3 regions of the Proteus sp. Marseille-Q3619 genome follow, and region 3 is predicted to be linked to each of the others. Evidence: riboswitches for the same ligand, from Rfam matches in the RefSeq annotation. Region 3 holds a riboswitch; each other region holds the start of a gene.

Region 1 (10,183 bases), 810 kb from region 3:
TTATCTTCTACAACGTTATCGATGGCGAGTTTCCAGCCTTCGTGACTGGTGACAGTATCCCCTGCATTGAACATCACCCGCGTTATTGGTGCATCATGACGGGAGTAAAGGCGGTTTTCGCCACAGGCAGGAAAAAGTAAGGTAACCATGCGGGCATCAATTGCCACAACAGTACCCAGTCCAAGCTCGCTTTCAGTATCGCTAATCCAACGTTGACCAAGAGTAAAAGGCATATATATAAACTCAGCTCTCAAATATATAATTTAGGAATTATTAATGAATGCAGTATTGCGGTGTTGTCATTAAAATCTGCGGGATAAAAAGTGCTTGTTCCTTGAACAAAGAAAAGCTAATTATCACCAAAGGGGCGTTATGTTAATAGATGCAAAGCAAACCGTCACCTGCAAAATGACACAACTTAAAATGAGAGTGTCATTTGCCCATTTAACAAGGTTGAAAAATCATCTTGTATAAAAGGTAGGATTGCATCTGCAATAGGCATTAATTGCTTATTGATATAGTGCTCATAATCAGGTGCAGTGGTAATGTGCTCTAATGGCTCAGGCCCCAAGAGGGTAATTATATAACTAATCCAACCGCCTTGCTGATATTGTTGCGGTCTATTTTGGGATAAATTATATTCATCAGCCTTACGTGCTGCTTTGACATGAGGGGGGACGTGGTGCTGATATTCTGATAATTTTCTACGTAACCGTTTACGATACACTAATCTCTCATCATATTTTCCCGCAAGCGTATCCGCAACATAATCACGAATAAACTGCTGATAAGGTTGCTGATGAAAAATGCGTGTATAAAGCTCTTGTTGAAATTTTTGAGCAAGGGGAGTCCAATCTGTTCTGACGGTTTCTAATCCTTTAAATACCATTTTATCATTGCTGAGTCCGGCGTAGCGTTTCTTGCTACCCGTTTCCATACCTCGGATAGTGGGCATTAAAAAGCGGCGATAATGGGTTTCGTATTCTAGTTCTAATTTGCAATCTAGTTGGTAGTTTTCAAAGAGATGTGTTTTCCACCATTGATTTACCTCTTGTACTAATTGATACCCAATCTGTTGTGCTTGTTGTTCTGTGTGAGGTGACTTCAGCCAAACAAAGGTTGAATCCGTATCGCCATAAATAACTTGATAACCTTTGGCCTCAATTAATTCTCGTGTTTTTTTCATAATTTCATGACCTCGTAGCGTAATGGAAGACGCTAAACGAGGATCAAAAAAGCGACAACCCACAGAGCCTAAAACACCATAAAAAGCATTCATAATGATTTTGAGCGCTTGAGAGAGTGGGGTATTTTTATGTAATTTGGCATTATCTCTTTCATGCCAAATTTGCGACACAATAGCGGGTAAACAGTGCCGTTCTCGTGAAAATCGTGCTTGGCGAAATCCAGAAATAGAAAACTTTTCGTCAGGTTGGTGCATTCCTTCAATCATTCCTACTGGATCGATTAAAAAAGTACGAATAATAGAGGGATAAAGGCTTTTGTAATCAAGCACAACAACAGAATCATATAAGCCGGGAGCAGAATCCATCACAAAGCCACCGGGGCTATGCTCTTCAGGTTTTTCACCTTGATTAGGCGCGACATATCCAATGCGATGCATTGAGGGTAAGTAGAGGTGAGTAAAAGCCGCGACAGAGCCACCGCTTCTATCAACTGAAAGCCCTGTAACACAGGCTCTTTCTAATAAGAATGCCATAAGAGATGTCGTATCAAAGATACGGTTCACTAAGACACAATCTTGCCAATTATAATAAGCCAGTGCAGGTTTATCTTCTTTAAAACGCCGATTAATTTCATCCATTCTGGCATAAGGTGTATCGATGGCTTTACCTTCACCTAACAGTGTTTGAGCAACCGATTCGAGGCTAAAAGAGGGAAAATTCCACGTCGCCATTTTCAATGCTTCAATGCCATCGATAATTAAACGACCTTGAGCCGATGCAAAAAAATGTCCTTTTTTAAATCCATGCTCACGCCATTCTAACGGGCTATTTTGACGACCTAATAATAAACTGACGCCATATCGTTGGGCATGTGTGTACAAAATACGTAGATCGAATTGAATTAAATTCCAACCAATAATGGCATCGGGATCATAGTGTTGTATCCATTCATTTAACTTTTCAATTAAACGTAATCGGCTACTGACATAACATAAACGATAGCCTTGAGGTTGCTGGTTTTCACACTCTACGGGCAACTCATCAGTAAGCATAAACACCACATTATCGCCACAACCTGCAAGTCCAATGGAGTAAAGTTCACCAAACTCACTGGTTTCAATATCCAAAGACACGGTTCGAAGCGTTGGGCGATAATCAGGAGCGGGTTTTAATGTAGCAATATTATTTTGTTGATAACGAAACCAGACTGGTGCGGTGATAAAGCGCTCCATCATATAACGTTCATGTGGGCGGATATCTGCTTCATAAAGTCGGATGTGATGCTCTTTAAGTTGTTGCTCAAGTTGAACAAGTTGGCGGTATTGTTTGCAATAAACACCGAAAACGGGCTGTCTTTCGAAATCTTTTAACTCGAGGGGGCGAATTTCAATATCAGGATTTTTATTAACGAGTGAGCGTAAAACAGTTTCATGTTGACGGGCAACAAAACCGATAGCACGTTGCATAGGAACAGTCACTTTATGCGGACCATGATCTGTCGCCAGCCAATAAGAGACGACAATACCTTTTGGTGTGTCGCTCCAGTGGCGAGTAAGAATAAAACCTTGTTCCGTATGACCAATCATGAGCACCCAATAAACACAAATAATTCACTAAATATGTGTTTATTATAGTCAATATAGTGGTTATTTATACAGTTAATTTTGGCTGAGATTAATTAAACGGAATACCTAAAATAAGTGATTGATCCACTTCACCATTTATTAGTGATTGTGTATTTCCATCATACACAATCATACCGTTATCAATCACAATCGCTCTTGAGGCGATTTTTGCAGCATCTTCTAAACTATGCGAAACCATCAATAAGGTTAACGCTTTCTCATCACAAAGTTGCTCAAGTAGTGCCAGCATTTCAATGCGTAAAGCGGGATCTAATGCAGAAAAAGGCTCATCGAGTAATAAAATCGGTTGTTCACGTACCAAGCAGCGCGCAATTGCGACACGTTGGCGCTGGCCACCTGATAATTGGGATGGTAAGCGTTCAAGATATTCACTGAGAGCCACTTGTTTAGCGCGATCTTCTAATAGTATTTTTTGCGCATCAGTCAGTTTTAAACTGGGATTTAACCCTAAACCAATATTCTGTCTGACAGTTAAATGTGGAAATAAGTTATTATCTTGAAATAACATGGAGATAGGACGTTTAGCAGGGACGGTTTTAGTATGGTTTTCACCATTGAGAAAAAGGCTTCCTTTTTCTGACGGTAAAAAACCTGCAATTAAACTGAGTAATGTGCTTTTTCCAGCGCCACTGGGACCTAACACAGCGATACGCTCTCCCGTATTAACGGTTAAATTAAATAAGAGATGTTGGTGTTCATAGGTGTAAGCAAGGTGCTCTAATTTAATCATGAGATTTTCCTGCCAATCGTTCTATTAAGCTAAAAAGAGTGAAGCAAAGTAGCAATAAGATCATGGCGGTCACGGCACCATCTTGAGTGTGATAAGCGCCAATTTGCTGATAAAGATAGAAAGGTAAGGTTCTAAAGGTTTCATTACCAAAAAGAGCCACAATACCGAAATCCCCAATAGAAATCACACAAGCAAAAGCAAGGGCTTGTGAAATTGGTTTTTTTAATGCGCGTAATTCTATCCAACGGAGTCGATTTATATCTTGTAAATTGAGCGACTGACACAAAAGACCATAACGCGAAGCGATGTCATTCATTGGATTTTCAAGTACTTTTAATGCATACGGAATAGCAATTAATGCGTTGGTTAAAATGACTAAAACATACGGTGATTCGGGTAATCCAATCGTATTGTTGAATAGAAGAAAAAAGCCTGTTGCCAACACAATCCCCGGCATCGCCAGAATAATCAAACCACTCATTTCCATGGCTTGCCCTGCTTTTTTAAAGTGCCGTAAGCGAAGTTCTCGGCTACTCCATAGCAACATCATCGTTAATACAACACAAACAATACCCGCACCAACCGCAATAATCAGTGAGGTAGTAAACGCCTGCCAAAGTACAGGTTGTTGTATGACACGTGTAAATTGACTGTTAAGACCGTCCGTTATTACCGCTAGAATTGGCGGTACTAAAAAGAGGATCGCAAGAGTGATCACTAAACCATCGGTTATTTTGCTAAAGATAGGATCATAGGGATCACGCCAATGTAGCTTTTGACTGCTTCCCACAAAAAGGGTGCCTTTTAGCTTTTGGCTAATAAGTACTAAACCTAAACAACAAAAAAGCTGGATCAACGCTAACAGTGCAGCGCGGTGTAAATCGTAGTCATAGCTTAACGCTTGATAAATCGCGAGTTCAACAGTCGTTGCCGCAGGACCTCCGCCTAATGCCAATACAGTGGCAAAGCTTGCAAAGCAGAGCATAAAAATGAGTGATGCCGTGGGCAGAATTTGACGCCACAAATAGGGAAATTCAAGAAAATGAAAACGTTGCCAGCCATTCATGCCAAGCTGTGAGGCTAATTGGCGTTGTTCTGACGAAATACTTTCAAGTGCTTGTAATAGCATTCGGGTTGCTAATGGCATATTGAAAAAAATATGAGCTAATAGAATGCCTTGCAAACCATAAGGGGTAAATTGGTAGTCGATCCCTAGCCATTCACAAATTTGAGCAATCCATCCCACTCTGCCATAAACCGTTAAAATACCAAAAAGTGCAACTAGAACAGGTAACACAAGACTCATGGCACATAGGCGTAAAAACAGTGTTCGTCCTTTAAATTGGCGTCGATAGAGTGCTTTGGCGAGCCAAATAGCAGGTAATATCGAAAACAGCGCAGATAAAAAGGCTTGCCAAAAAGTAAAGCGGACAACATGCCATAAATATTCATCAGCAAAAATTGAGGTCAGCTCACCACTTGGTGCGTTAAACCACAATGCGCCAAATGACAATAACGCCACAATAAGCAGTAAACCCGAGGCACATAGCCCCGGGATAAGCCATCTTCCCATTAGCGACTAACCGCAGATTGCCAATTACGAGTCCATGTTTGGCGCTCTTTTGCGACAACATCTGCATCGAATTGTAATGATTTTTCGGGTTTAGGCATCACGGAATAGACGTCAGGTAATGGCATATCAATAACAGGATACATCCAATTGGTTGTAGGAATAGTTTCTTGGAAAGCAGGGGTGAGCATAAATTGCATAAATTGTTGAGCTAATTCAGGTTGTTTGCTCGATTTCAATTTTGCCGCGACTTCGACTTGTAAGTAATGCCCTTCATCGAAAATTGCCGCTGCATAGTTATCTTTTTTATCCGCTAAAATGTGATAACCTGGAGATGATGTGTAACTAAGCACAAAATCACCTTCACCTTTTAAGAATAAGCCATAAGACTCACTCCAACCTTTAGTCACTGTCAGCGTTTTCTCTGACAATTTTTTCCATTCAGAGGCCGTATTTTCAGGGTAAAGTGACTGCATCCATAGCATTAAACCCAAACCCGGTGTGCTGGTGCGAGGATCTTGATACAAAATCTTCCACTTTTCTTTGCTATTTAGCAGTTCAGCCATACTTTTTGGGGGATTAGCAATGCGGTTTTTATCATAGATAAAAGCAAAATAACCGTAGTCATAAGGCACAAAGGTATCATCAGCCCATTTTTCAGGTAGGGTGAGTTTTGATGTATCGATATGACTTGGTGCGAAAAGTCCCGTTTCTTTTGCTGCGTGGATCAGATTGTTATCCAAACCCAAAATAATATCAGCCTTACTCTTATCACCTTCCATACGTAAGCGATTAAGCAGAGAAACACCATCAGAAAGGGCAACAAGTTTTAATTCGCAATCACATTGTTGTTCAAACGCTTTTTTTATTGCAGGCCCTGGCCCCCAATCTGCGGTAAATGAATCATAAGTGTAAACAGTGAGCGTGGGTTTTTGTGCTAAGGCTTGAGTTGAAAAAGTACTTACAATGCCCAGTGCGCCCAGAAGGAAAGTAAAGCGAAGCGATTTAGTTAACACGTTTAGTTCCTCAGTAAAAGTCAGGTAGGATCTGAGGAGTGAGGATGGCAAACCAATGAATATTGCAACATCCTGACTCAAATCCCTACGCCAGTATTAGCTGGATCAGGTTCCACGAGTTTTTCTCAGCCTAAAAAGGCACCCCGTTGAGACTTTCCCATTGTAGATAAATACGCGCGTCGTGCAAAGTCTGTTGATAGAGGTTTACCGTTTGTGGGTAGTATGAAACAATGAGTTATCTTTCAAATTTGGTTATTGAGGTAGTCTAGTGATCGATGATGATGGCTACCGCCCGAATGTAGGGATTGTAATTTGTAATCGGCAAGGGCAAGTGCTTTGGGCTCGTCGCTATGGGCAACATTCATGGCAATTTCCTCAAGGGGGAATTAATCCTGGAGAATCGCCAGAGCAGGCAATGTACCGAGAGTTGTTCGAAGAAGTTGGGTTAAGTCGCAAGGATGTTAAAATTCTTGCCTCCACACGTAACTGGTTACGTTACAAGTTACCGAAGCGTTTGGTGCGTTGGGACACAAAACCTGTTTGTATTGGACAAAAACAGCGTTGGTTCCTCTTGCAGTTAACAAGTAATGATAAAGACATTAATGTTCAACAAAGCAAAACGCCAGAATTTGATGGCTGGCGTTGGGTGAGTTACTGGTATCCTGTTAGACAAGTCGTCTCTTTTAAACGCGATGTTTATCGACGTGTAATGAAAGAGTTCGCACCCGTAGTCATGCCGTTGCAAGAACAAGTGTCTTTACCTCGTCCATCGTATGGATATCGGCGTAAAAGGTATTAGATAACACTATGCTGACACGTTTGCGAGAAATTGTAGAAAAAGTGGCTATGGCAGCGGGGCTTCCAGAAGCGCTTGAACTCTTAGTCAAGGAAACGTGTCAGGCAATGCACACGGATGTGTGTTCTATTTATCTTGCCGATAAACAACGTAGTTGTTTTTATCTTATGGCGACCAAAGGGTTAAAAAAACCTAGAGGGAGAGCCGTTAGCCTCTCGTTTGATGAAGGCGTTGTTGGTGAAGTGGGGCGTCTTTCAGAGCTCATCAACCTCGCTGATATTCGCGAGCATCCTAGCTTTAAATACCTTCCTCAAGTTAAAGAAGATGATCTCCGTGCTTTCCTCGGTGTACCTATTGTCTATCGTCGCCAACTCCTTGGTGTATTAGTCGTTCAGCAAAAAGAGCGTCGCTTATTTAATGAAAGCGAAGAATCTTTTATGGTGACACTGGCGACACAATTAGGTGCAACGTTATCGCAAGTACAAACTAAAGGGCTTTTTGGACAATATCGCCAAAGCCGTATTAAAGCACTTTCGGTTTCGACGGGTGTGGTGATGGCATATGGCTGGCAAGAAGTCGCTCAGCCAATCCTTGAAAATGTATTTAAAGCCAGTGCACTTGATATAAAAGCAGAGCTCAATCGACTCACTGTTGCTTTAGAAGATGCAACAGCAGAATGTCGCCGTTTTAGTAAGCGTTTTATGGCGAATGCACAAAAAGAGAGTGCGGCCATTTTTGATCTCTACTCGCATTTACTTAATGATCCACAGCTTAAACATAAAATGACCGCGATAATCACACAAGGTTATGTCGCAGAATGGGCAGTTAAAGTGGTGGTTGAGAAAGTATCAGCGCAATTTTCCAGCCTGAAAGACGGTTATATGCGAGAAAGAGCGTCTGATCTTAAAGCATTAGGACAGCGTTTATTATTCCATTTAGATGATGATCTAAGCTCAACCAATATTTGGCCAGAGCGTTTTATTTTGGTCGCTGATGAATTAAGTGCCAGTTTATTGGCGGAGTTACCAGAGCAACAACTTGCTGGTGTCATTGTTCGAGATGGCGCAACTCACTCACATTCTGCCATTCTTGTTAGAGCGATGGGAATACCCGCGATTATGGGAGCAGATATTCAACCTGAGCTGTTACATAATCGCATGCTTATTCTTGATGGTTATCGTGGAGAAATATTTATTGAGCCAGAGCCTTTTATTACTCAAGAATATAAACAAATTATTGATGAAGAGAGTGTATTAAGCCAAATTGCAGAAGATCAACTTGAACAGCAAGCGGTTTTAAAAAACGGTGAAGCAGTTAGTGTTCAATTGAATGCGGGATTAAATATAAAATATGAGCAACGCATTAGTGTGGGAATAGATGGTGTGGGTTTATATCGCACCGAAATACCTTTTATGTTGCAAAGCGGTTTTCCCTCTGAAGATGAACAAAAAAACCGTTATCGTGAAATTCTCTCTTTTTTTCCAGATAAACCCGTTGTATTGCGCGCTTTAGACATTGGTGCTGATAAGCAACTTCCTTATATGCCAATTAATGAGGAAAACCCCTGCTTAGGTTGGAGAGGAATAAGAATATTGCTCGATCAACCTGAAATCTTCCTTATTCAGCTACGTGCAATGCTAAAAGCAAATCTCGAATTTAAAAATTTGAAAATATTGTTGCCGATGGTGACAAGTCTTGATGAAATTGACGAAGCAAGAACATTGCTGCTACGAGCATGTGATGAAGTCAGTCGAGAAATAAAGTGTGAGTGTGTTCCACCACCGTTAGGCATCATGCTTGAAGTTCCTTCGTTGGTGTTTATGTTGTCACAATTAGCTAATCGGGTCGATTTTATCTCTGTTGGAACAAACGATTTGACTCAGTATTTGCTTGCTGTCGATCGTAATAATACCCATGTAGCATCACTCTATGATAATTTGCATCCTGCGTTATTGCGTTCACTGAATTTGATTGCAACACAATGCCAATATTATCAGTTGCCAGTGAGTGTTTGTGGTGAAATGGCGGGTACGCCAATAGGGGCATTGCTGTTAATAGGGCTCGGTTTTAGGCAGTTAAGCATGAGTGGTCGTAGTTTACCTAGGGTAAAATACTTATTGCGCCATCTTGATCCTGTGATGTTACAGTCTTTTATGCAACAGGTGTTGCAAGCTGAAACCACAACAGAAATCAAAAAATTGTCTTCTGAATTTATGGAACGGCAAGGATTAGGTGGATTAATTCGCGGAGGTATCTAGCAGACCTTCGTATAAGCCTTTTTTGTGTTGGCAATAAATAACCAGCACAGAAATTATTGATTAAGTGAAGTAGGGAATAATGAGTATAAGCTACCTTAAATTTCCAGAGATTGATCCCGTTATGTTCTCTATCGGGCCTGTGTCACTACACTGGTACGGTATGATGTATTTAGTTGGGTTTGTCTTTGCCTTATGGCTTGCAAATCGTCGAGCTGCAAAACCGAATAGTGGTTGGAATAAAAATGAAGTTGAAACATTACTTTATGTCGGTTTTGTGGGTGTATTTATCGGTGGTCGTTTAGGTTATGTTTTATTTTATAACCTACCTGTCTTTTTAAATGATCCTCTTTACCTCTTTAAAGTGTGGGATGGCGGAATGTCGTTCCATGGCGGTTTAATTGGGGTCATTTGTGCCATGATTTGGTTTGCTAAACGCACTAAACGTAAATTTTTCCAAGTGGCAGACTTTGTTGCACCGTTAATTCCATTTGGATTAGGGTTAGGCCGTATTGGTAACTTTATCAATGGCGAATTATGGGGACGTGTCACATTAGATACGCCTTGGGCGTTCTTATTCCCAACCTCGCGTTCTGCGGATCTCCAGCTTGTTGCCCAAGATCCAACAACGTTACTGCCTATTATTCAAGAATATGGTGTTTTACCTCGTCATCCCTCTCAGCTTTATGAAATGCTGTTAGAAGGCGTGGTGTTATTCATTATTCTGAATATTTTTGTGCGCAAAAGTCGTCCTGTCGGAAGTGTGTCAGGTCTATTCCTGATTGGTTATGGCGCATTCCGTATTATTGTTGAATTCTTCCGTCAACCAGACGCACAACTAGGATTATTTGGTGGTGTGAGTATGGGGCAAATACTTTCAATTCCAATGATTCTGTTGGGTATTATTTTTATGGTATGGGCTTATCGTCAAGATAAAAAAACGGCACAAAACCCAACATCTGCTCACAAATAGTGTGAGATAA
Region 2 (10,183 bases), 1.3 Mb from region 3:
ATTTAGAGATGGTATTGATGCAGCAGCACTTGCCGGTGTGACTTGTGTTATTCAGCCTGGTGGTTCAATTCGTGATGATGAAGTGATTGCAGCTGCAAATGAACATAACATCGCGATGATTTTCACCAATATGCGCCACTTCCGTCATTAATAAGGTATTGATATGAAGATTTTGATTATTGGTAATGGTGGTCGTGAGCATGCTTTAGCTTGGAAAGCCGTTCAATCACCGCTTACTACACAAGTCTTTGTTGCGCCGGGTAATGCTGGAACAGCGTTAGAGCAAGGCGTACAAAACGTTGCAATCAGTGCAACGGATATTCCTGCATTAATTGCCTTTGCTCTAGAGAATAATATTGATTTAACAATTGTTGGCCCTGAAGCCCCACTTGTTATTGGTGTTGTTGATGCCTTTAAAGCAGCGGGACTGACCATCTTTGGTCCAACAAAAGGAGCCGCTCAATTAGAGGGTTCTAAAGCTTTTACAAAAGATTTTTTAGCTCGACATAAAATTCCAACTGCGGATTATCAAAATTTTACAGAGATAGCGCCTGCACTTGAGTACCTCAATAAAGTAGGCGCGCCGATTGTTATCAAAGCAGATGGTTTAGCAGCAGGTAAAGGCGTTATTGTTGCAATGACACAAGCTGAGGCTGAAGCTGCAATTAAAGATATGCTGGCTGGCAATGTTTTTGGTGATGCAGGGCACCGTATTGTTATCGAAGAATATCTTGATGGTGAAGAAGCTAGCTTTATTGTCATAGTTGATGGTGAACACGTTATTCCAATGGCAACAAGCCAAGATCATAAGCGTGTCGGCGATGGCGATACAGGTCCTAATACTGGGGGAATGGGTGCATATTCGCCAGCACCTGTTGTTACACCAGAAATCCACCAGCAAGTAATGGAAAGGATCATTTATCCAACAGTAAAAGGAATGGCTTCTGAAGGACATCGCTACCAAGGTTTCCTTTATGCTGGACTGATGATTGATAAACAAGGTGTTGCTAAGGTTATTGAGTTTAACTGTCGTTTTGGTGATCCAGAAACTCAACCTATTATGATGCGTATGCAATCTGACTTAGTTGAACTCTGTTTAGCTGGAGCAAAAGGTAATTTAAAAGATAAAGATCCCCATTGGGATCCTCGCCCAGCTTTAGGGATTGTGATTGCAGCAGGCGGCTACCCTGCGGATTATCGTCAAGGTGATGTTATCGAAGGCTTAACACCAACATCGTCAACAACGGCAAAGGTATTTCAAGCTGGAACAACACTCAATGACAAAGGCGAAGTTATCACTGCTGGCGGGCGAGTATTATGTGTGACTGCATTAGGTGATGATATCGAGCAAGCTCAAAAAAATGCTTATGCTTTAGCGAAAGGTATTCATTGGGATGGTAGTTTTTATCGTCATGATATCGGCTATCGAGCGATTGCACGCTTAAAGAAATAATTTAACAACGGCAAAAGGGAGTGATCACAAGCTCTCTTTTGTTGGTTCCCATTTACAAAAATCGTGTTCTGCAACCATAAGTAATTGCTTACCTTCTGGTGAATCAAGCCAAGCAACATAAGAAGGCTTATTTGGATTGCGCGCTCTCGTTTTTAACCAGCGTTGTTCTGGATCTTCAAATGAAACACTCACCTTCTCGCCAGCACATGTTGTCATTGTATTTTGATACCAGACACCCTGTACTAAATTTACTTTCCCAATAGTAAGCGCTTCGCTGATTTCACGCTCTTTACTTGCAGCAAACACCATTCTTAAACGTTCATCTTCTGTTAATGCTCGTTTTTGCTTTTGGCTTTCTTGTTGCATGAAAATAACTTCACCACGTTTATTTAAACGAAGGTGCCAAGATGAGGGCTCGGTAGGATTGATAACTTCAGAGCGGACTTGCCAAAGCTTATTTTGGCGATACTCATAGAATGTGATGACAGTTTCTGGCTTTTTATAAAAGCTATAAACACTCATGATCACTTGAGGTTCTGACGCTGTATTATTTAAACGCCATAATCGCACAATGCCTTCGTCCGCAATATAACCTGTTGCAGAAAATTCAGGTAGCTGCACAGTAGAGGAGCAGGCGCTGAGCAAAAAAGCAGATCCTATTGCTAACAGCCCCTGTCGTTTCAACAAAAGGGGAGTAAATCCCCCTCTATTGTTCATTCCGTTCAAAGGAATTATTTTACTGCGTCTTTCAGTGCTTTACCGGCAGTAAATGCAGGAACGTTAGCTGCTGCAATTTTAATTTCTTTACCAGTTTGAGGGTTACGACCAGTACGCTCTGCACGGTGATTCACCTTGAATGTACCGAAACCAACTAACTGTACAGAATCGCCTTCTTTCAGAGCACCTGTTACTGAATCGATAAACGCTTCAATAGCAGCTTTTGCTTGAGTTTTTGTCAGATCCGCTTTTTCAGCAACTGATTCGGTTAATTCAGCTTTGTTCATAAAATAGTCCTTAAAGTATGTTTTATCGTTTGAAAAACATCTGGTGAAAAAACTTAACTTATCTTTTTAAGAGGATAAATTAAGTAAAACACCTGAGCCACTTCTTTTCGTACCCAATGTAGAACATACACGGGGGTGATGTGAAGTCTTTAAACGTCGCTTTTCAAGCACTAAATCACGTTTTTCTGATTTAGTGCGTTAATTCTATACCGATATTGCTCATTCCAGCTTCACGAAGGTCTGCACGTAGACCTTTGATCAGTTCGACATCTCTTTCTTCACATTCTACAAGTAGACGGTAAATTTCCCATTGGATATCGAATTCTTCAATAACAGCAGGTAGAGATCTAAGCTCTTCTTCACTCATTTCTCTTTCTGCTTGTGTCATTTCAAGTGAAGCAACTGTCCCTACTGATAATTTACTCACTTCAATAGCGTGACTTAATGATTCACCGCTTAAACGAGAGTGAACAATTTCACTAAGTGCAACACAGGCATCAATCGCAGGATAGACACCATAAATCTCGAACTGAGATGCATCAGGAATTGCTTCTTCTAATTTCTCTAATTGAGAATCAAAATTAACCTTTGCATCTTTCACCGTTAAAGTTTCCCAAACCAGATCGAGAATACGGCGATAAAGCATTGGATCGGTAAAACCTGTTTCACGACAAAATACCTGATAATTTGGGTACATTCTCTCACACAGGCATGCCATAAACGTCAGGTGTTGCCAAGCTTCTAGCTTTTCTAAACGTAAATGGATTGGGTTCTTCAACATTCGTGATTACTCATTTTCTTAACTTAGGCGCAGTTTACCTGAAAATTAAAAATATCCACATATTTCCCGATCATTTAGAGCTTATTCTTATTCAACTGCTCAAATAATCGCCTATTTGAAGCAATACCATCAGCCCAACGCGTTGGTTCTGGCAATCGATATCCTTTCATACACAGCTCAACCCACTGCAAAGCACCTTCCATACTCACTTTATGACCCGGAGAAACATACAGGGGTTTACATTTTTTCTTACTGCGATAAATCCACCCTATTTGTTCATTCTTATCCATTAACGGCTCATGGCTTCCCACCTCTTCGTTAACTGCTTTATCAATGCCACATAAACGACTTTTTGCCACGCCAATAGTCGGTGTATCCACTAATAAACCAAAATGACTTGCAACACCAAGCCTTCTAGGATGAGCAATACCTTGTCCATCGACAAAAATAAGAGAAGGCTTCTGTTTGATTAATTGCCAAGCAGCTAGTAACGCTGGACACTCTCTAAATGAAAGCAAACCAGGGATATAAGGGAGAGTCGTAGGAATTCGCGCGATTTGGTATTCAAGAATTTCGAAAGAAGGATAATGCATTATCACGATGGCGGCGCGAGTGACCGCGCCGCCGTCTTCAAAACCAACATCAGCACCAGCTATATAAGTTGGTGCTGTGAATTGGTCTGTTAGAATAATCTGTTGAGCTTTTTCTGTCTGCTCCTGACGTAATTGTTGGGTATTAATCATTATCCTGATGATAAGGCTTCGATAAACGGTGAACCGCATCAATAAATGCACCAGCATGTTCAGGTGGAACATCTTGATGAATACCGTGCCCAAGATTAAAGACATGACCGTTGCCTTTACCAAACCCAGCAAGAATAGTTTCGACTTCTTGTTCTATTCTGGCAGGTGGTGCATACAGCATAGAAGGATCCATATTACCTTGTAGCGCAACTTTATCCCCAACTCGACGGCGTGCATCTTCAATATCAATCGTCCAATCAAGTCCTAATGCATCGCAACCTGTCGCAGCCATAGCTTCTAGCCAGCGACCACCACCTTTGGTAAATAAAGTGACTGGTACTTTTCTTCCATCATATTCACGGATAAGACCATCAACAATCTTATGCATATAGTGTAATGAGAAGAGTTGGTAATCACGCCCTGTTAGCACACCACCCCATGTATCAAAGATCATGATAGATTGTGCGCCCGCTTTAATTTGAGCATTCAGATACAGAATAACGCTATCTGCCAGTTTATCCAGTAATAGATGTAGAGCTTGAGGCTCTGAATACATCATTTTTTTAATTTTTGTGAAGGCCTTACTACTTCCACCCTCAACCATATAGGTTGCCAGTGTCCAAGGGCTTCCTGAAAAACCAATTAATGGCACACTACCTTGCAATGCATGACGAATGGCACGTACTGCATTCATCACATATCCTAGTTCATCTTCAGGATCAGGAATAGGCAGTTTTTGAATATCAGCAAGGCTGTTGATAGGTGATTTAAAACGAGGGCCTTCACCTGTTTCAAAGTAAAGACCTAGCCCCATTGCATCTGGAATAGTTAAAATATCAGAAAATAAAATAGCGGCATCTAAAGGGAAGCGTCTTAAAGGCTGTAATGTCACTTCACATGCTAATTCTGTATTTTTGCACAATGAGATGAAATCTCCCGCCTGTGCCCGTGTTTCCTTGTATTCAGGAAGATATCTGCCTGCCTGACGCATCATCCAAACTGGGGTGACATCAACAGGTTGGCGCAACAGCGCACGTAAATAGCGGTCGTTTTTCAACTCACTCATGACTAACTCCATTAACAGTAATAGGGCCGCAAAATAGCATGCATTGTAACATGCTGGAAAAATAACTGTTGGCAGACAGCGCCTTTATTTAGCTCTTTTCTTTATCTTGTCTGATATTCGCTATCGTATCTTCTATCAAGCGTCGAGCAATTGTATCTGGTGGTGGGATCTGGGGTAATTGATCGTAACGATACCAACCCGCACTCATTAATTCAGAAGGATCATGTTGTAGTTCGCCACCATCATAATCGGCCAAAAATCCCATCATTAAAGAGTGAGGAAACGGCCAAGGCTGAGATGATACATAGCGAATATTGCGAATACGAATATTGCTCTCTTCAAACACTTCACGAGCCACTGCTTCTTCTAATGTTTCACCAACCTCAACAAAACCAGCGAGTACAGTGTAAAGAGGTGAATGTTTATGCCTAACATGATGTGCTAATAAGATCTTATCTTCATGTCGAATACCCACAATAATGCAAGGGGCAATTTGCGGATAATAACGTTCATGGCAGTTATCGCATAAACACGCCCATTCACTCTCACTATGACGCATTTTAGAACCACAATAACCACAAAAACGGTGAGAACGATAAAACTCAGCCAGTTGAACACCACGACCGACTAATTTAAATAAGTTTTCATCTTGTGAGGCGATAAGTCTTGGTGAGCACATGTCGTTATCCATTTTTCCATGAATAAGCCAAACTGTTTCACCTTGCCATTCACCCACAATTTTGGCGTGCTGACCAATGAGATCCCAATCTTTAGCTAAGCCAAACGGAAGTTCACCTTTAGGTAACCACACTCGCCCACCAAGACTGACTGTCCACCAGCCCTTTTCTGAGCCTGTTAATGTATATAAATGCATAACGACCATTCTATCCAAAATAATGATATAGAATAGAGGATACTCTCTTTAGCAAGAACCTCTCAATGTATTATCTCTGTCTTCTATGATTCATTAACATCCACTCACTAAAAACATAAATTATATTAATGTTATTGAGTGTAACCATTATTCAAATTTCACAAATGAAAGGTTGGGAACAACAATATTGGGATTTAAATAAATAACCCATATCGGACTTGTAGTTTTTAAAATCTTTCATATACTGGACTTCTTCTTGTCGGAGTGCCTAGTGTTTATAAGGCTATTATAAACACAGGCTGAGACCGTTAATTCGGGATCCGCGGAACCTGATCGGGTTAATACCCGCGAAGGGAACAAGAGTGATTCGACCTTTTGATAGCTTCATTGCGTATATTTTTCACACATCTATATACACCTATCTGTCGATACTCCCTGCGACCTCCAGACAAGCATTTTTCTCAATATTCACCCGACAGGCTAATAGCCTGCATGATATTTATTAGGAAATGCTATGTCCCAAAATCAAACTATATCCGTTAAAGATATTTCACCAACGATCAACAAACAGCGTCCACGAAAAGAGCAACGTGATGCTGCTCAAGAGTTTATCAGCACCATTCAAGGCGTAAGCTTCCCCAATTCAAAACGCATTTATCTCGAAGGCTCACGCACTGACATTCAAGTACCCATGCGTGAGATCCAGCTTGATAAAACGCTAGTAGGAGGATCAAAAGATTCCCCTGTTTTTGAAGATAATGAACCTGTACCGGTATATGACACATCAGGCCCTTATGGTGATCCTGATTCTCAACTTGACGTTAACCTTGGCTTAAAAAAAATACGCCAACCTTGGATTGATGAGCGCAATGATACCGAAACGCTTTCACTTTTAAGTTCTGATTTCACCCAACAGCGCCTTTCTGATGCTGGATTAGAGCATCTGCGTTTTCCCTTAAAACCAAGCCCTAAAAAAGCGCTAAATGGCAAAAGTGTGACCCAATTGCATTATGCTCGCCAAGGCATTATTACGCCTGAAATGGAGTTTATTGCTATTCGTGAAAATATGGGGCGAGAGAGAATTCGTAGCGAAGTTTTACGCCAACAGCACGCAGGGTTTAGCTTTGGTGCTCATCTCCCTGACAATATTACCCCTGAGTTTGTACGCCAAGAAGTTGCAGCTGGTCGAGCAATCATTCCAGCCAATATCAATCACCCTGAATCAGAGCCAATGATTATTGGTCGTAATTTCTTAGTGAAAGTGAATGCCAATATCGGGAACTCTTCGGTCACCTCCTCAATTGAAGAAGAAGTTGAAAAGCTAATTTGGTCTACACGCTGGGGAGCGGATACCGTAATGGATCTCTCAACAGGCCGTTATATTCATGAAACGCGTGAGTGGATCATTCGCAATAGCCCTGTTCCTATTGGTACAGTTCCAATTTATCAAGCTCTCGAGAAAGTTAACGGTATTGCTGAAGATCTCACTTGGGAAATGTTCCGAGATACCTTGCTTGAACAAGCAGAACAAGGGGTTGATTATTTTACTATTCATGCCGGTGTATTGTTACGTTATGTGCCAATGACAGCAAAACGACTAACGGGCATAGTGTCTCGTGGCGGTTCGATAATGGCAAAATGGTGTTTATCACATCATAAAGAGAATTTCCTCTACGAACATTTCCGTGAAATCTGTGAAATTTGTACCGCTTATGACGTCTCCCTCTCACTGGGCGATGGATTAAGACCAGGTTCGATTCAAGATGCCAATGACGAAGCACAATTTTCTGAATTACATACTCTAGGTGAGCTGACAAAAATTGCATGGGAGTATGACGTTCAAGTCATGATAGAAGGCCCTGGCCACGTTCCAATGCAGATGATCCGCCGCAATATGACAGAGGAATTGGAACATTGTCATGAAGCACCATTTTATACATTAGGCCCTCTCACTACAGATATTGCGCCGGGTTACGATCACTTCACATCAGGTATTGGTGCAGCAATGATTGGCTGGTTTGGTTGCGCAATGCTCTGTTATGTTACACCAAAAGAACACCTTGGTTTACCTAATAAAGAAGATGTGAAACAAGGTCTTATCACTTATAAAATCGCCGCTCATGCAGCCGATTTAGCAAAAGGACACCCCGGCGCTCAAATTCGTGATAATGCAATGTCGAAAGCGCGCTTTGAGTTTAGATGGGAAGACCAATTTAACTTGGCTCTTGATCCTGAAACTGCACGTCAATATCACGATGAAACGCTACCTCAGGCTTCAGGAAAAGTCGCTCATTTCTGTTCAATGTGTGGTCCTAAATTCTGCTCAATGAAGATAACACAAGAAGTACGCGATTATGCGGCAGGTATGGAGAAAATGTCTCAAGCCTTTAAAGAGCATGGAAGTGAGTTATACCACAGTGCAGAAATCGCCAGTGTTGAGGTGCCTGAAAATGAACAGATCCTCTAATACACCTTTTGCATTAACAGAAAAAAAGCTTGGGCTTTATCCTGTTGTTGATTCTGTTGAATGGATCGCACGCCTATTAAAAATAGGCGTTACCACCCTGCAATTACGAATAAAAGATAAACAGCCAGACGACGTTGAACAAGAGATCATCGAAGCAATAAAACTGGGCAAACAGTATCACGCAAGACTGTTTATCAACGATTACTGGCAACTCGCCATTAAACATCACGCTTACGGTGTTCATCTTGGTCAAGAAGATCTCGATATTGCCGACCTTAATGCCATTAAACAATCAGGATTACGCCTTGGTATTTCCACTCATGACGAAGTTGAATTACAAAGAGCGAAAATATTACGTCCATCTTACATCGCATTAGGGCATATATTTCCAACCACCACAAAAGATATGCCATCTAAACCTCAAGGTTTAAAGGCACTCAGACATCAAGTAGAGCAGACACCCGATTTTCCAACGGTTGCTATTGGTGGGATCTCACTAGAAAGAGTACCTGATGTTGTTGCAACTGGGGTGGGGAGCGTTGCCTTGGTTAGTGCAATAACAAAAGCACCAGATTGGCAACAAGTGACTCGTAAATTATTAGAATTAGTGGAAGGAAAACCATCATGCTAAATGATAATGATTTTATGCGTTATAGCCGACAAGTGATGTTAGAAGATATTGGCTTAGAGGGTCAAAACAAACTTCAACAAGCAAAGGTATTGATTATTGGACTTGGCGGATTAGGCTCTCCCGCATCACTTTATCTTGCTGGTGCAGGTATTGGTGAGCTTATTTTAGTTGATGATGATGAGTTACATGTTTCTAATCTACAGCGTCAAATTCTTTATCGCACTCAAGATATTCCCGATGCCAAATCAGAAGTCGCAAAGCAGTCTCTACTTGCACTAAATCCGGATATAAAAATTACTTCTTATAAACAACGTATTAATGATGATTCATTATCTAAATTAGTTAAAGAGGTCGATTTAGTTTTAGATTGCACAGATAACATGCTCACTCGTCAAGCGATTAACCGTGCTTGTGTCGCACAGCAAACTCCACTTATTAGTGGTAGTGCCGTGGGCTTTAGTGGTCAGCTTATGGTATTTGAACCTCCTTTTACTCAAGGTTGCTATCACTGTCTTTATCCTGATGAAACTGAGCCACAAAGAAACTGCAAAACAGCAGGTATATTAGGACCTGTTGTTGGGGTTATTGGCACACTTCAAGCCCTTGAAGCAATCAAATTACTCTCAGGCTTACCTTGTTCTCTAAGTGGAAAACTTCGCCTTTTCGATGGTAGAAAACAAAATTGGAGTACTTTGCATTTAACACCATCAAAAACATGTCCTGTTTGTCGAGGGGTAGCATGAACATTACCGTAAATGACGAACAATATTCTCTGGATATGCCTGTCACTATCTGTCAGCTCCTTATTCAGTTAGAACAGCCACACATCGGTGTGGCGCTTGCTGTCAATGAAACCATTGTTCCCCGTGAAAATTGGGAAACACATTTTATTAATGATGGCGATACTATTCTTCTCTTCCAAGCAATTGCAGGAGGCTGATATGTTAAAAATTGCTGATACAACATTCACATCTAGACTTTTTACAGGCACAGGAAAATTTGCAACACCAACGCTAATGACAGAAGCCATTAAGGCTTCGGGTAGCCAATTAGTCACGATGGCAATGAAGCGTGTGGATTTAAAGAATGGTAATGATGATTTAATCGCACCACTTAAATCATTAGGGGTAAAATTATTACCTAATACATCCGGTGCAAAAACAG
Region 3 (10,183 bases):
TTTTAATTTATTACGAATAAATTGCAGTAATACCAATGTGACTGATGTTGGATAAATCATTAATAATGCAGGAATAGTCACTCGTAATAGTGTATCAAGACCAAACGTTGATACAACTGTGGTCATTAATGTAAATACCACAACCCAAAAGCGATAGCCTAAACGATGATGGAATGTCGCAAAGTAGTCTGCCGCAGCACTTGTTACACCGACAAGTGTTGTCATACTGGCTAATAAAACAATACCTCCCATCAACCAAGTACCCACAGAGCCAAATAACGCATCAACATAACGTGAGAAAATCTGGCCACCGTTAGTAGCATTGAGTGCTGGATCAGCAAAAACAGAAACAGAGTGGCTTGTTGCACCTAAGTAGAAAAGGCACAGATAAAGTGCTGCTAATAGTAAGACTGAAATCATGCCTGCTTTTATGGTAATAAAACCGATCTGGTGTGGTTCAGTAATGCCTTTGGTATATAAAGCACGAGCAACGATACCACCAAATGCCATAGCAGAGAGGACATCCATGGTTTGGTAACCATCAATAAAGCCAGAGAAGAAGCCATTTACCGCATAAAGGCCTGTTGGTTCACCAATTGGGGAAATCGGTTTAGCCACAACAGCAATGCCCACAACCACCAGCAGAATTAACAGTGCTGGTGTCATAAACTTACCAATGGCGCTTATCATTGTGCCTTGTTTGAGCATGAAAAACATACTTGTGATATTGAAAACAAGTGCGAAAGTAAGGTGTGTTGCCGTATTTTTCTCAATAAGCCCTAAAGGTAAGAAACCCATTTCATAAGCAGTATTGGTGACACGAGGCATCGCAAAAGTAGAACCTACGATAAGATACAGTGCTACCCAGAAAATCACAGCCACCCATGAAGGCAAATCGACAGAAAGGCGCTCTCCACGTCCACGAATTGCGACGATAACCAAGGTAAGAAAAGGGAGTAAGACACCTGTAACAAGGAAACCTAAAGATGTACTAAACCAGAGGCTTCCTGATTGGAAACCCGCCATAGGAGGGAAAATAATATTGCCAGCGCCAAGGAAGAGTGCGAAAACCATCATCCCAAGAACGAGCATGTCTTTTGTAGAAAGCATAACTAAAACTACCTGTCTGTGAAGAAAATATATTAATGATTTATATTTGTTATTCTATATCTAGCCTAATTAACAGCTTAATATGTTGTGAAAATGCAGTTTGAATAACGAAAAGTGAATTGATAGTAACAAATTCTGAAGGATATGTAAGAAGAAAGGCAGATTTAACGCTCATTTAACAGTAATTATAGAATAATAAAAGGCTATATTTTTGGTCGAAAAGCAGTGTGATCCTCTGCTAAGGATCACAATTGCTATATAATTTTGTAGACATTCGCGATAAAACACAAAAAAGATCGTGTTTAAATAAATTTATCGATAGCGGCTGCAACACCGTGCTCTTCATTAGAAAGTGTGACGAATTTAGCGACTTTCTTCACTTCTTCAGGCGCATTTCCCATCGCAACACCTAAACCTGCATATTTTAGCATTGCCAAATCATTACCTTGATCACCAATACACATGATTTTTTCTGGTGTAATTTTCAAATGTTCAGCAACTTTTTTAACCGCACTCCCTTTATTGACATTGGTATTTAATACTTCAATAAAATAAGGGGCACTACGTAATATGCTGTATTGTTCATAAATATTAGTAGGAAGATATTGAATAGCATTATCCAAAACGGCAGGTGCATCAACAATCATAAACTTACTAAAATACATATCAGTTTGCATTTCATTCAGTGGACGATAATAAAGCGGAGTCCAAGATAAAAAGGCTTCTTGGCAGGTGAAATGGCTAATATGACTGTTGGTAGTATAAATCTTATTATCGCTGATAACGTGAAAATGGACGCCAATCTCACGAGCAAGGTTTTCAAAATAGAGATAATCTTCAAAATTGAGCAGATCTTGAATAATCACTTCACCATTATCTGCTTGATGGATTTGGCTACCATTATTGCTGATGCAGTAACAATCAGAGGTATCAAGACCGAGTATTTTTAAATAGGGAGAGATGCCATTGAAGGAGCGTCCTGAAGCTAATACAATCTTAACTCCCGCCTCTTTTGCTCGCTGAACTGCTTGTTTTACTTCTGGCGTAATTTCGTGTTGTTTGTTAAGCAAGGTTCCATCTAAATCAATCGCGATAAGCTTAATACTCATTAGCATCCCCATATTAAATAAAAGCAATTATGATAAAGGAAGGGCGAAGCGGTCTATCATCACATAGCTTGAGTATTATTTATGTGACATTAAAGGCTATCTGTATAATGCCACATAAATGGAAGGGTTAATCACAACAAGGTGACTGTAAATGTAAAGGCTGTTTGGTTTCTAAAACGATCTCTTGATTTTGCCGGAAGTCGAAAGGCGTGATGCCATACTCTTTACGGAACATATAAGTAAAGTGAGATTGTGAACCAAAGCCAAAATCAAGGGCGATATCGAAGATAGAGCGCTCACTGGTACGTAATAAGTGAATAGCACCAGCTAATCTACGCTGACGGATATACTTTCCTAAAGAGGTGCCCGTGACTTCTTTAAAGATTTTCTGCATGTGCCAAAGAGAATACCCAGAATAAGCCGCCAACTCTTCAAGATGGATAACACGGCCTAAATGTTCCTCAATCCATTTACTTAGGGCGCAAACCAATGCGAGATGATTATCTTGTGGCATTACAGTTCCATTCTATCAATGAAGTTAAGGTAAAAATCAAAATTAACTCCCTAATCTTATACAAAAAATAGCAGACAGAGAAATCCATATTAATGGATAGCTATCTCTAATCGTTGGCAAAATGTGTACTTAAATAATATAAGGTCATTTTACATACAGTTTAGAGCGAAATAATGCAAATTATCTGAAGTCTGTCGAGGAAGCGTTTACCTTTCATAATGAAAGTTATGCTAAATTTACTCATAGAGATAATTGATTGCGAATTTTATAACAACAACCCCCTGTCTTGTTATCGTATTTAAGCGAATGCTTATAATGTGATAAGTCATACTAACAAAATGTATTTAAAGGATTTTAAATTGAACGCAAAGAAAATAATTATTAGCTTAATTATTGCATTAGTCATTACCTTTGGCCTCTATCTTGTGGCTTTAGATAATTTTTGCGATCGAGGAGAGGATTTCCAACAAGGTCTCTGTCGCTTTACCACATTATTCCCCTCTAAACATCACTAAAAGATAGCTTTTCTTATTATTTTTCGCCTAGCATAAAATGTATTTGTTATTCAAGTCAGAATAGTGTTTTAATGGTGGCTTGAAATAAACAAAATCGTAAATATTAGTTTACACGTTAAGTTGATAAAATAATAAAGAGAAGAGGATGTATGGCGAGAGAGTCGCAACAGACAGAACTTAAGCGCGGTCTGAAAAATCGACATATCCAGCTAATTGCGCTGGGTGGTGCTGTCGGCGCTGGTCTGTTTCTTGGTATAGCGCAAACTATTAATATGACAGGCCCATCAGTAATATTAGGATATGCTATTGGTGGTTTTATTGCGTTTATGATCATGCGCCAATTAGGCGAAATGGTTGCCGAAGAGCCTGTTGCGGGTTCGTTTAGTCACTTTGCTAATAAATATTGGAGCCCGTTTGCTGGCTTCTTATCTGGCTGGAACTATTGGGTGATGTTTATTCTTGTCGGTATGGCAGAATTAACAGCAGCAGGTAAATACATTAACTATTGGTTACCTGATATTCCTGTTTGGGTTTCCGTTGCTATCTTCTTTGTAGCAATCAACTTAATCAATTTGATCAACGTTAAGATGTATGGTGAAACAGAGTTCTGGTTTGCCATTATTAAAGTGTTGGCGATTGTTGGTATGATTTTATTTGGGAGCTACTTACTGGCAAGTGGTAATGGTGGCCCTCAAGCTTCGGTTAGCAATTTATGGGAGCTAGGCTTTTTCCCTCATGGCTTTACGGGCTTTATGTCTGCATTAGCCATTGTTATGTTCTCTTTTGGTGGACTTGAGCTGGTGGGGATCACCGCGGCTGAGGCGGAAAACCCAAAAGTGAGCATCCCAAAAGCGACTAACCAAGTTGTTTATCGTATTTTAATTTTCTATATCGGTTCGTTGTTAGTGTTACTTTCACTTTATCCTTGGACTCAAGTTGTGAAAGGTGAAAGCCCGTTCGTACTGATTTTCCATAACTTGGATAATTTCTTAATCGCGAATATTTTAAATGCCGTGGTATTAACTGCTGCACTGTCTGTTTATAACAGTGGTGTTTATTCTAATAGTCGTATGCTTTATGGCTTGGCAAAACAAGGTAATGCGCCACATGCGCTTTCTCGCATTAATAAACGTGGTGTACCGGTAGTGTCGTTACTATTGTCAGCAATTGCGACTTCATTAGGTATTTTAGTTAACTACTTATTACCTGATCAGGCACTAGAACTATTAATGGCGTTGGTTGTAACCACGCTAGTACTTAACTGGATAATGATCTGTTTAGCGAATTTAAAATTCAGAGCGGCAAAAACAAAAGAGGGTGTAGAGCCTTTCTTTAAAGCACTTTGGTATCCATATGGTAACTATATCTGCCTGGCTTTCTTATGCATGATTTTAGTGATTATCTTATTTATGCCACAAGTGAATATTTCGGTAATTTTAATGCCATTCTGGATTGCGTTCTTATGGGTTGGATTTAAGATTTCCCGTATGAAGAAAACACCTAATAGTACTCAAGTAAGCCAAGATATTTAAATGTTACTGACTTATTTGGATAATAAAAAACGCATCATTAAGATGCGTTTTTTTATGTTCTATTTTTATTATTTGCAATTATTTTGAACGGAAAAAATAAAAAATTACTGCCAACGTAACCAAGCAAATAACACGTTACCATTGTTATAAGTACCAGGCACATAAGTGGCTTGTAATGAAAGATGTCCGTAACCGACAGACACTAACGGTAACGGGAGTGGCATAGGAATATAGTTGTATTCATGGCGCGCTGTAATACTTAGTGTAAAACCTGCGCCCATACGAAACCCATCTTTATCACCAGGATACCACATTTTCTCAAAACCATAGCCCATAATAGGCTGTACACGGTTATTAGAGTCCATAAATGCCATCGCATAAAGAGAGTGCCAATCACCATCGTTGTCATAACGATATTTACCCATACCAAAGCCCCAAGGTGTTTCGTTATAGCGATCCGTTTTTTCTTTATCGTAAGTAAAACGATTATGCCAAGTCCATACAGGCAAATAGTAGTTATATTGGTCATTGTCCCAAGTTTGATTGACATTACGTTTGAATTTTCCCCAGTAGCTTTCTTCATTATTAGATTGAGATGGATTACTGGTGATTTGTTGGTTTTCTGTCGTAATAATCTGATGGGTAGTGGAATTATTTTCAGAAGCGAAAGCAGACGTTGTTAATGCAAGAGACAACAGCGTTGTGGCTAATACGCTAGGGTGAAAATAGGATGATGACATAATATAACTCCGAGTACGGCATAAACAGTGATTCTGGTGATGACAAATAAACATTACTAATAGTGTTATTTAATCGACAAGTATTTAAGATAAGAGGTATCTGAAACTTTACTTCTTAAATAAAATCTTAAGGGATAAGAATCGGTTATAAAGAAAATAAATAGATTTATTATATTTATGGATGTAATTTTTTCTGATATTAAATGCTGTTTATTTTTATAATAATGTATTGTTTTTAATGAAAAATTAAGTTTTTATTAGATTGCTAATAAATAGCTGATAAATAAGGTTAAAGAGAAATAATTTTAGGTTGATCATTTTCAACAGCAAAATTCCATAAAATAGCTATTTTTATGACTTAATGAAAATATTGAGATAAATTTAATATCAATAACATTAGGTTATAAAAAGAGATTAATTTCCAGCGGATAATAGAGTAACGAATAAGAAGAGTTAAATAAAAAAAAGAAAAAAACAGAGGTTGGTTTATAAAACGTTTAGTTTTAAGCGTTAACAACAGGAGTGCAGTTTGTTTTTTATACAGATAATCCTATGTTGAGAGAGTGCAAATTAAAGAATTGTTGCTTACACACTCTCAACGTGAAGAAAGCATTTATTGAGATAATTTTTCTTGGCTAATAACAAGGAGCCGGTGAGTATGAGTATCACGATCCTTACCCCAGCAGAAAGCGTCCCAGTTTTCATAAAGATCATCAGTATCTTTCACTACTGTTAGAGGGCGGTTTTCTTCTGTTCCATCTGAAATATAAACATTAAGGTGAGCAGTAAAAGCCCAATCAATCATTGTTTCCCAAAAACGCTTACCTGCACCGGTTTGCTCTTCATCAGAAACAACAATGTTGTATGTTTTAAGTAAATAACTAAAGAAGTGTCTAGGGAGATATCTTGTCGCAATATCATGTTCTTCAGAAACAGTTCGCCATACTTTAACTTGGGTACATGTTGTTTTACTAAATATAATGTCTTTGCGAAAAATAAGTTCTACAAGATAAACTGTTTCAGGTGCATTGGTAGTTGAAATTAAACGATATTGATTGCGTTTTAAAGATTTAACAAAACGATACCCATTAGGGATGCTATATTCTGGTAATACAAAGTCTTCCACACCTTTTTCAAGGAATTCTTTTGTATGATCAATATTTCTAGAGTGAATTTTCAACTTTACATTAAAATCTGCATCAGGAATAAGATAAAGCATTGATTGTCCATTATTCTGTTGCGATGGTTCATTTTTCATTTAGCCCCTCCGCATTGTGTGATTGTCCAGAAATGCATTATAAATACCTCATCTAGCAGATAATATATCGATTGTCGTTAAAATGAACAAAATAATTTATTTTATTCTTATTATTTAAATATATCTGCAATATATTCCTTAAATTGATGTGTCATGCAATAGAAGCCATCGGCTTAGTATTTATTATATACAACCTTAGCTGATTTATCTTACTGAATCACAAATCTCAACAATAGAGAATCTATAGATTGAGATGAGCTATCAAGCTAGCTTCTTTATCTTGAGCATGCGATACTCGTTATCGCCTGAATTTACAGGCTTTGGCTCGGGGCGCCTTATGGCTGAGATGAACCCGTATAACCTGATCTGGATAATGCCAGCGTAGGGAAGTCAAGGTAACTCTGCTGATTAACAGAGCCCGACTTTTCTGTAACTGGTGAAAGGAGGAGTTAATCAGTGAGATTCAATGCATTGTCTATCGCAGGCACCGATCCTAGTGGTGGTGCAGGTATTCAGGCCGATCTGAAAACATTTTCCGCACTGGGAGTATATGGCACAACCGTAATGACGGCACTGGTTGCCCAAAATACCTGTGGTGTCCGTAGTGTCTATGATTTATCCCCTGATTTTGTTGCAGCTCAATTAGATGCTGTCTTGTCTGATGTTCGAATTGATAGTGCCAAAATTGGCATGCTCTCTAATGCCTCAATTATTGATGTGGTTTGCGACAAGCTTCAGCAATATGCGATCCCTTTTGTTGTACTTGATACCGTGATGATTGCAAAAAGTGGTGATCCTCTATTACAGCCTGATGCGGTTAATAAAATGGTTACTCAGCTTTTGCCTCTGGTTGATTTGATCACGCCTAATTTACCTGAAGCGGCAGCGCTGCTAGGTTGTGAAGTTGCTCAAGATGAAATAATGATGAAGCAACAAGGCTATGCATTGCTAAAACAAGGATGCAAAGCCGTGTTGATGAAAGGCGGGCATTTAACCGAAAATGAAAGCCCTGATTGGTTGTTTACTCAAGAAGGTGAGTGGCGATTTACCTCAAAACGCGTTAATACAAAAAATACGCATGGGACAGGATGCACACTTTCAGCCGCTTTGGCCGCTATTCGTCCTCAAGTTTCTAACTGGCAAATTTGTGTTGAACAAGCAAAAGCCTATTTACAACAAGCATTAGAACATGCCGACAGTTTAGAGGTTGGACAAGGTTTTGGTCCTGTACACCATTTTCATCGCTGGTGGTGATGTAAAAAAGCCCCTACAAAAGGGGCTTTAGCGTGTCGCAGAATTGTTTTTTTAAGCAATAGTGACAGATTTATTTAGATAAACATCTTGTACTGCATTAATTAGCGCAACGCCATCTTTCATTGATTTTTTGAAGGCTTTACGACCTAAAATTAAACCCATACCACCCGCACGTTTATTGATAACCGCAGTGCGTACAGCATCTTCAAGGTCATTATTACCTGAAGCGCCACCAGAGTTAATTAACCCTGCACGACCCATATAGCAGTTTGCTAATTGATAACGAACTAAATCAATTGGGTTTTCAGTGGTGAGTTTGGTGTAAACACGCTCATCAGTATGACCAAAACCAATCGCTTTAAAGCCACCGTTATTTTCAGCCATTTTTTGTTTAACGATATCAGCACCAATTGTAGCGGCTAAATGGTTCGCTTGGCCTGTTAAGTCTGCACTTGCATGGTAATCAACACCGTCTTTTTTAAATGCAGGGTTACGTAAATAGGCCCACAATACGGTGACCATACCTAATTCATGAGCACGTTCAAAGGCCATTGAAATCTCTTCAATTTGGCGACGGCTTTCTTGTGAACCAAAGTAAATGGTCGCACCCACTGCAACAGCACCCATTTCAAATGCTTGTTCTACACTGGCATACAGTGTTTGGTCATATTGCGCTGGGTAGCTTAAGGTTTCATTGTGGTTTAACTTCACAAGGAAAGGAATTTTGTGTGCATAACGACGAGAAACAGAAGCAAGAACACCATAAGTAGAGGCAACACAGTTACAACCCGCTTCAATAGCCAACTCAACAATATTTTTGGGATCAAAATAGAGTGGGTTTGCGGCAAAAGAGGCCGCGGCAGAGTGCTCAACACCTTGGTCAACAGGTAGAATAGACAGATAGCCCGTTCCCGCTAAACGTCCGTGATTAAACAGGGTTTGCATTGAACGTAACACGCTATTAGGGCGATTGTTATCAATCATAACACGATCAACAAAGTCAGAACCTGGCAGGTAGAGATTTTCGCTTGGGATGGTTTGGCAACGATGTTCTAATAATGATTTTGCATCAGCACCTAACAAACTTACTATATCAGTCATTACATACTCCAGTTCATGATGAGATGAGAGTGATTGTCATTTATCTACACTAAGATAACAAGTCACATTGAGGCGGTAACCGGCAGTGGATCGCTTCAGGTAACACAATAAATTCAAATTTATTCCCTAAAAGTGGTTCTCCATCTAAATTAAATACCATTTCATGAGAAGCACTAATGTTTACCCAGCGACTGTCGCGCTCGATAATCTTGTCGTTTTTTTTACGATCAAACAGACTATTTAAAAGAGAAGGGAGTAATTCGTGTGCTTCAACAATGGTGATATTGAGTTTATTGTCGTTAATTAATGCTTCGGGGCAGAGTTGTTGTCCTCCTCCTGCTTGACGCCCATTACCAATACCTAAAATCAGTGATTCACCTTCCCAGTGAAAATTTTCAGCTTCAATTGTGCAATGATCCGCTTTTAAAGAGTCAATACTTAAAAGGCCATTAATAAAATAGGCGGCCCCACCTAATGCTGATTTTAAGGCTTCAGGGGTTTCTGTTGTGATTTTTGTTCCAAAGCCGCCAGATGCCATATTGATAAAATAGTGAGTCTTATTCACAGCGATAACATCAATTGGTACAGCGCGACCTTTAACGGCTAAATTAAGTGCATTTTCCATATCACGAGGGATTTGTGCGCTGGTCGCAAAATCATTTGCTGTGCCTAATGGAATAATACCTAGAGTGGGAGGAGATGAAGCTGAAAGATGAATTAATTCAGATGCAACACGATTAATTGTACCGTCACCACCAGCTGCAATAACGTTTTCAGCATTTATATCAATAGCTTCTTGTACAAAACGTCGCACATCACTCGATTCCCAAGTCACTCTCACTTGGAGATCAAAACCTTCATCACGTAATTGGTAAACGGCTTTTCTTAATGCGCTATTATTCGCGCTTTTTCCATTAATGATTAGCAAACTAATTTTACTCATTGATGAGTTCCTTTAATTGAATCACTCTTTTAAAGGTAATTGATATCGAGAAAATTACTATGTTTTTTACAAATGATAACGAAAAAAGGAGTGTGTTTTATACAAAA

Evidence for each region. A riboswitch is a leader RNA that binds a small molecule or an ion and turns the genes downstream of it on or off. The one in region 3 is predicted to bind thiamine pyrophosphate.
Region 1: another riboswitch for thiamine pyrophosphate. It lies ahead of thiB (thiamine ABC transporter substrate binding subunit); the one in region 3 lies ahead of thiD (bifunctional hydroxymethylpyrimidine kinase/phosphomethylpyrimidine kinase).
Region 2: another riboswitch for thiamine pyrophosphate. It lies ahead of thiC (phosphomethylpyrimidine synthase ThiC); the one in region 3 lies ahead of thiD (bifunctional hydroxymethylpyrimidine kinase/phosphomethylpyrimidine kinase).

The regions. Positions count from the first base shown of each region.
Region 1 covers NZ_CBDIMP010000001.1:1,391,397-1,401,579, reverse strand. The annotation lists gene rapA (RNA polymerase-associated protein RapA) at 1-233, opposite strand, end outside; gene ACWPWK_RS06355 (DNA polymerase II) at 419-2,773, opposite strand; gene thiQ (thiamine ABC transporter ATP-binding protein ThiQ) at 2,862-3,563, opposite strand; gene thiP (thiamine/thiamine pyrophosphate ABC transporter permease ThiP) at 3,556-5,136, opposite strand; gene thiB (thiamine ABC transporter substrate binding subunit) at 5,136-6,149, opposite strand; TPP riboswitch at 6,214-6,305, opposite strand; gene rppH (RNA pyrophosphohydrolase) at 6,418-6,948, shown strand; gene ptsP (phosphoenolpyruvate--protein phosphotransferase) at 6,957-9,203, shown strand; gene lgt (prolipoprotein diacylglyceryl transferase) at 9,283-10,173, shown strand.
Region 2 covers NZ_CBDIMP010000001.1:1,848,808-1,858,990, forward strand. The annotation lists gene purH (bifunctional phosphoribosylaminoimidazolecarboxamide formyltransferase/IMP cyclohydrolase) at 1-151, shown strand, start outside; gene purD (phosphoribosylamine--glycine ligase) at 164-1,453, shown strand; gene ACWPWK_RS08470 (DUF1481 domain-containing protein) at 1,478-2,140, opposite strand; gene ACWPWK_RS08475 (HU family DNA-binding protein) at 2,185-2,457, opposite strand; gene ACWPWK_RS08480 (YjaG family protein) at 2,648-3,238, opposite strand; gene nfi (deoxyribonuclease V) at 3,313-3,981, opposite strand; gene hemE (uroporphyrinogen decarboxylase) at 3,974-5,047, opposite strand; gene nudC (NAD(+) diphosphatase) at 5,136-5,921, opposite strand; TPP riboswitch at 6,172-6,294, shown strand; gene thiC (phosphomethylpyrimidine synthase ThiC) at 6,436-8,388, shown strand; gene thiE (thiamine phosphate synthase) at 8,372-9,019, shown strand; gene ACWPWK_RS08510 (HesA/MoeB/ThiF family protein) at 9,013-9,762, shown strand; gene thiS (sulfur carrier protein ThiS) at 9,759-9,959, shown strand; gene ACWPWK_RS08520 (thiazole synthase) at 9,961-10,183, shown strand, end outside.
Region 3 covers NZ_CBDIMP010000001.1:581,919-592,101, reverse strand. The annotation lists gene brnQ (branched-chain amino acid transport system II carrier protein) at 1-1,110, opposite strand, end outside; gene yidA (sugar-phosphatase) at 1,413-2,219, opposite strand; gene ACWPWK_RS02760 (helix-turn-helix domain-containing protein) at 2,347-2,733, opposite strand; gene mgrB (PhoP/PhoQ regulator MgrB) at 3,072-3,248, shown strand; gene ACWPWK_RS02750 (amino acid permease) at 3,398-4,780, shown strand; gene pagP (lipid IV(A) palmitoyltransferase PagP) at 4,885-5,520, opposite strand; gene ACWPWK_RS02740 (hypothetical protein) at 6,134-6,778, opposite strand; TPP riboswitch at 7,095-7,183, shown strand; gene thiD (bifunctional hydroxymethylpyrimidine kinase/phosphomethylpyrimidine kinase) at 7,235-8,032, shown strand; gene fbaB (class I fructose-bisphosphate aldolase) at 8,084-9,133, opposite strand; gene yegS (lipid kinase YegS) at 9,183-10,076, opposite strand.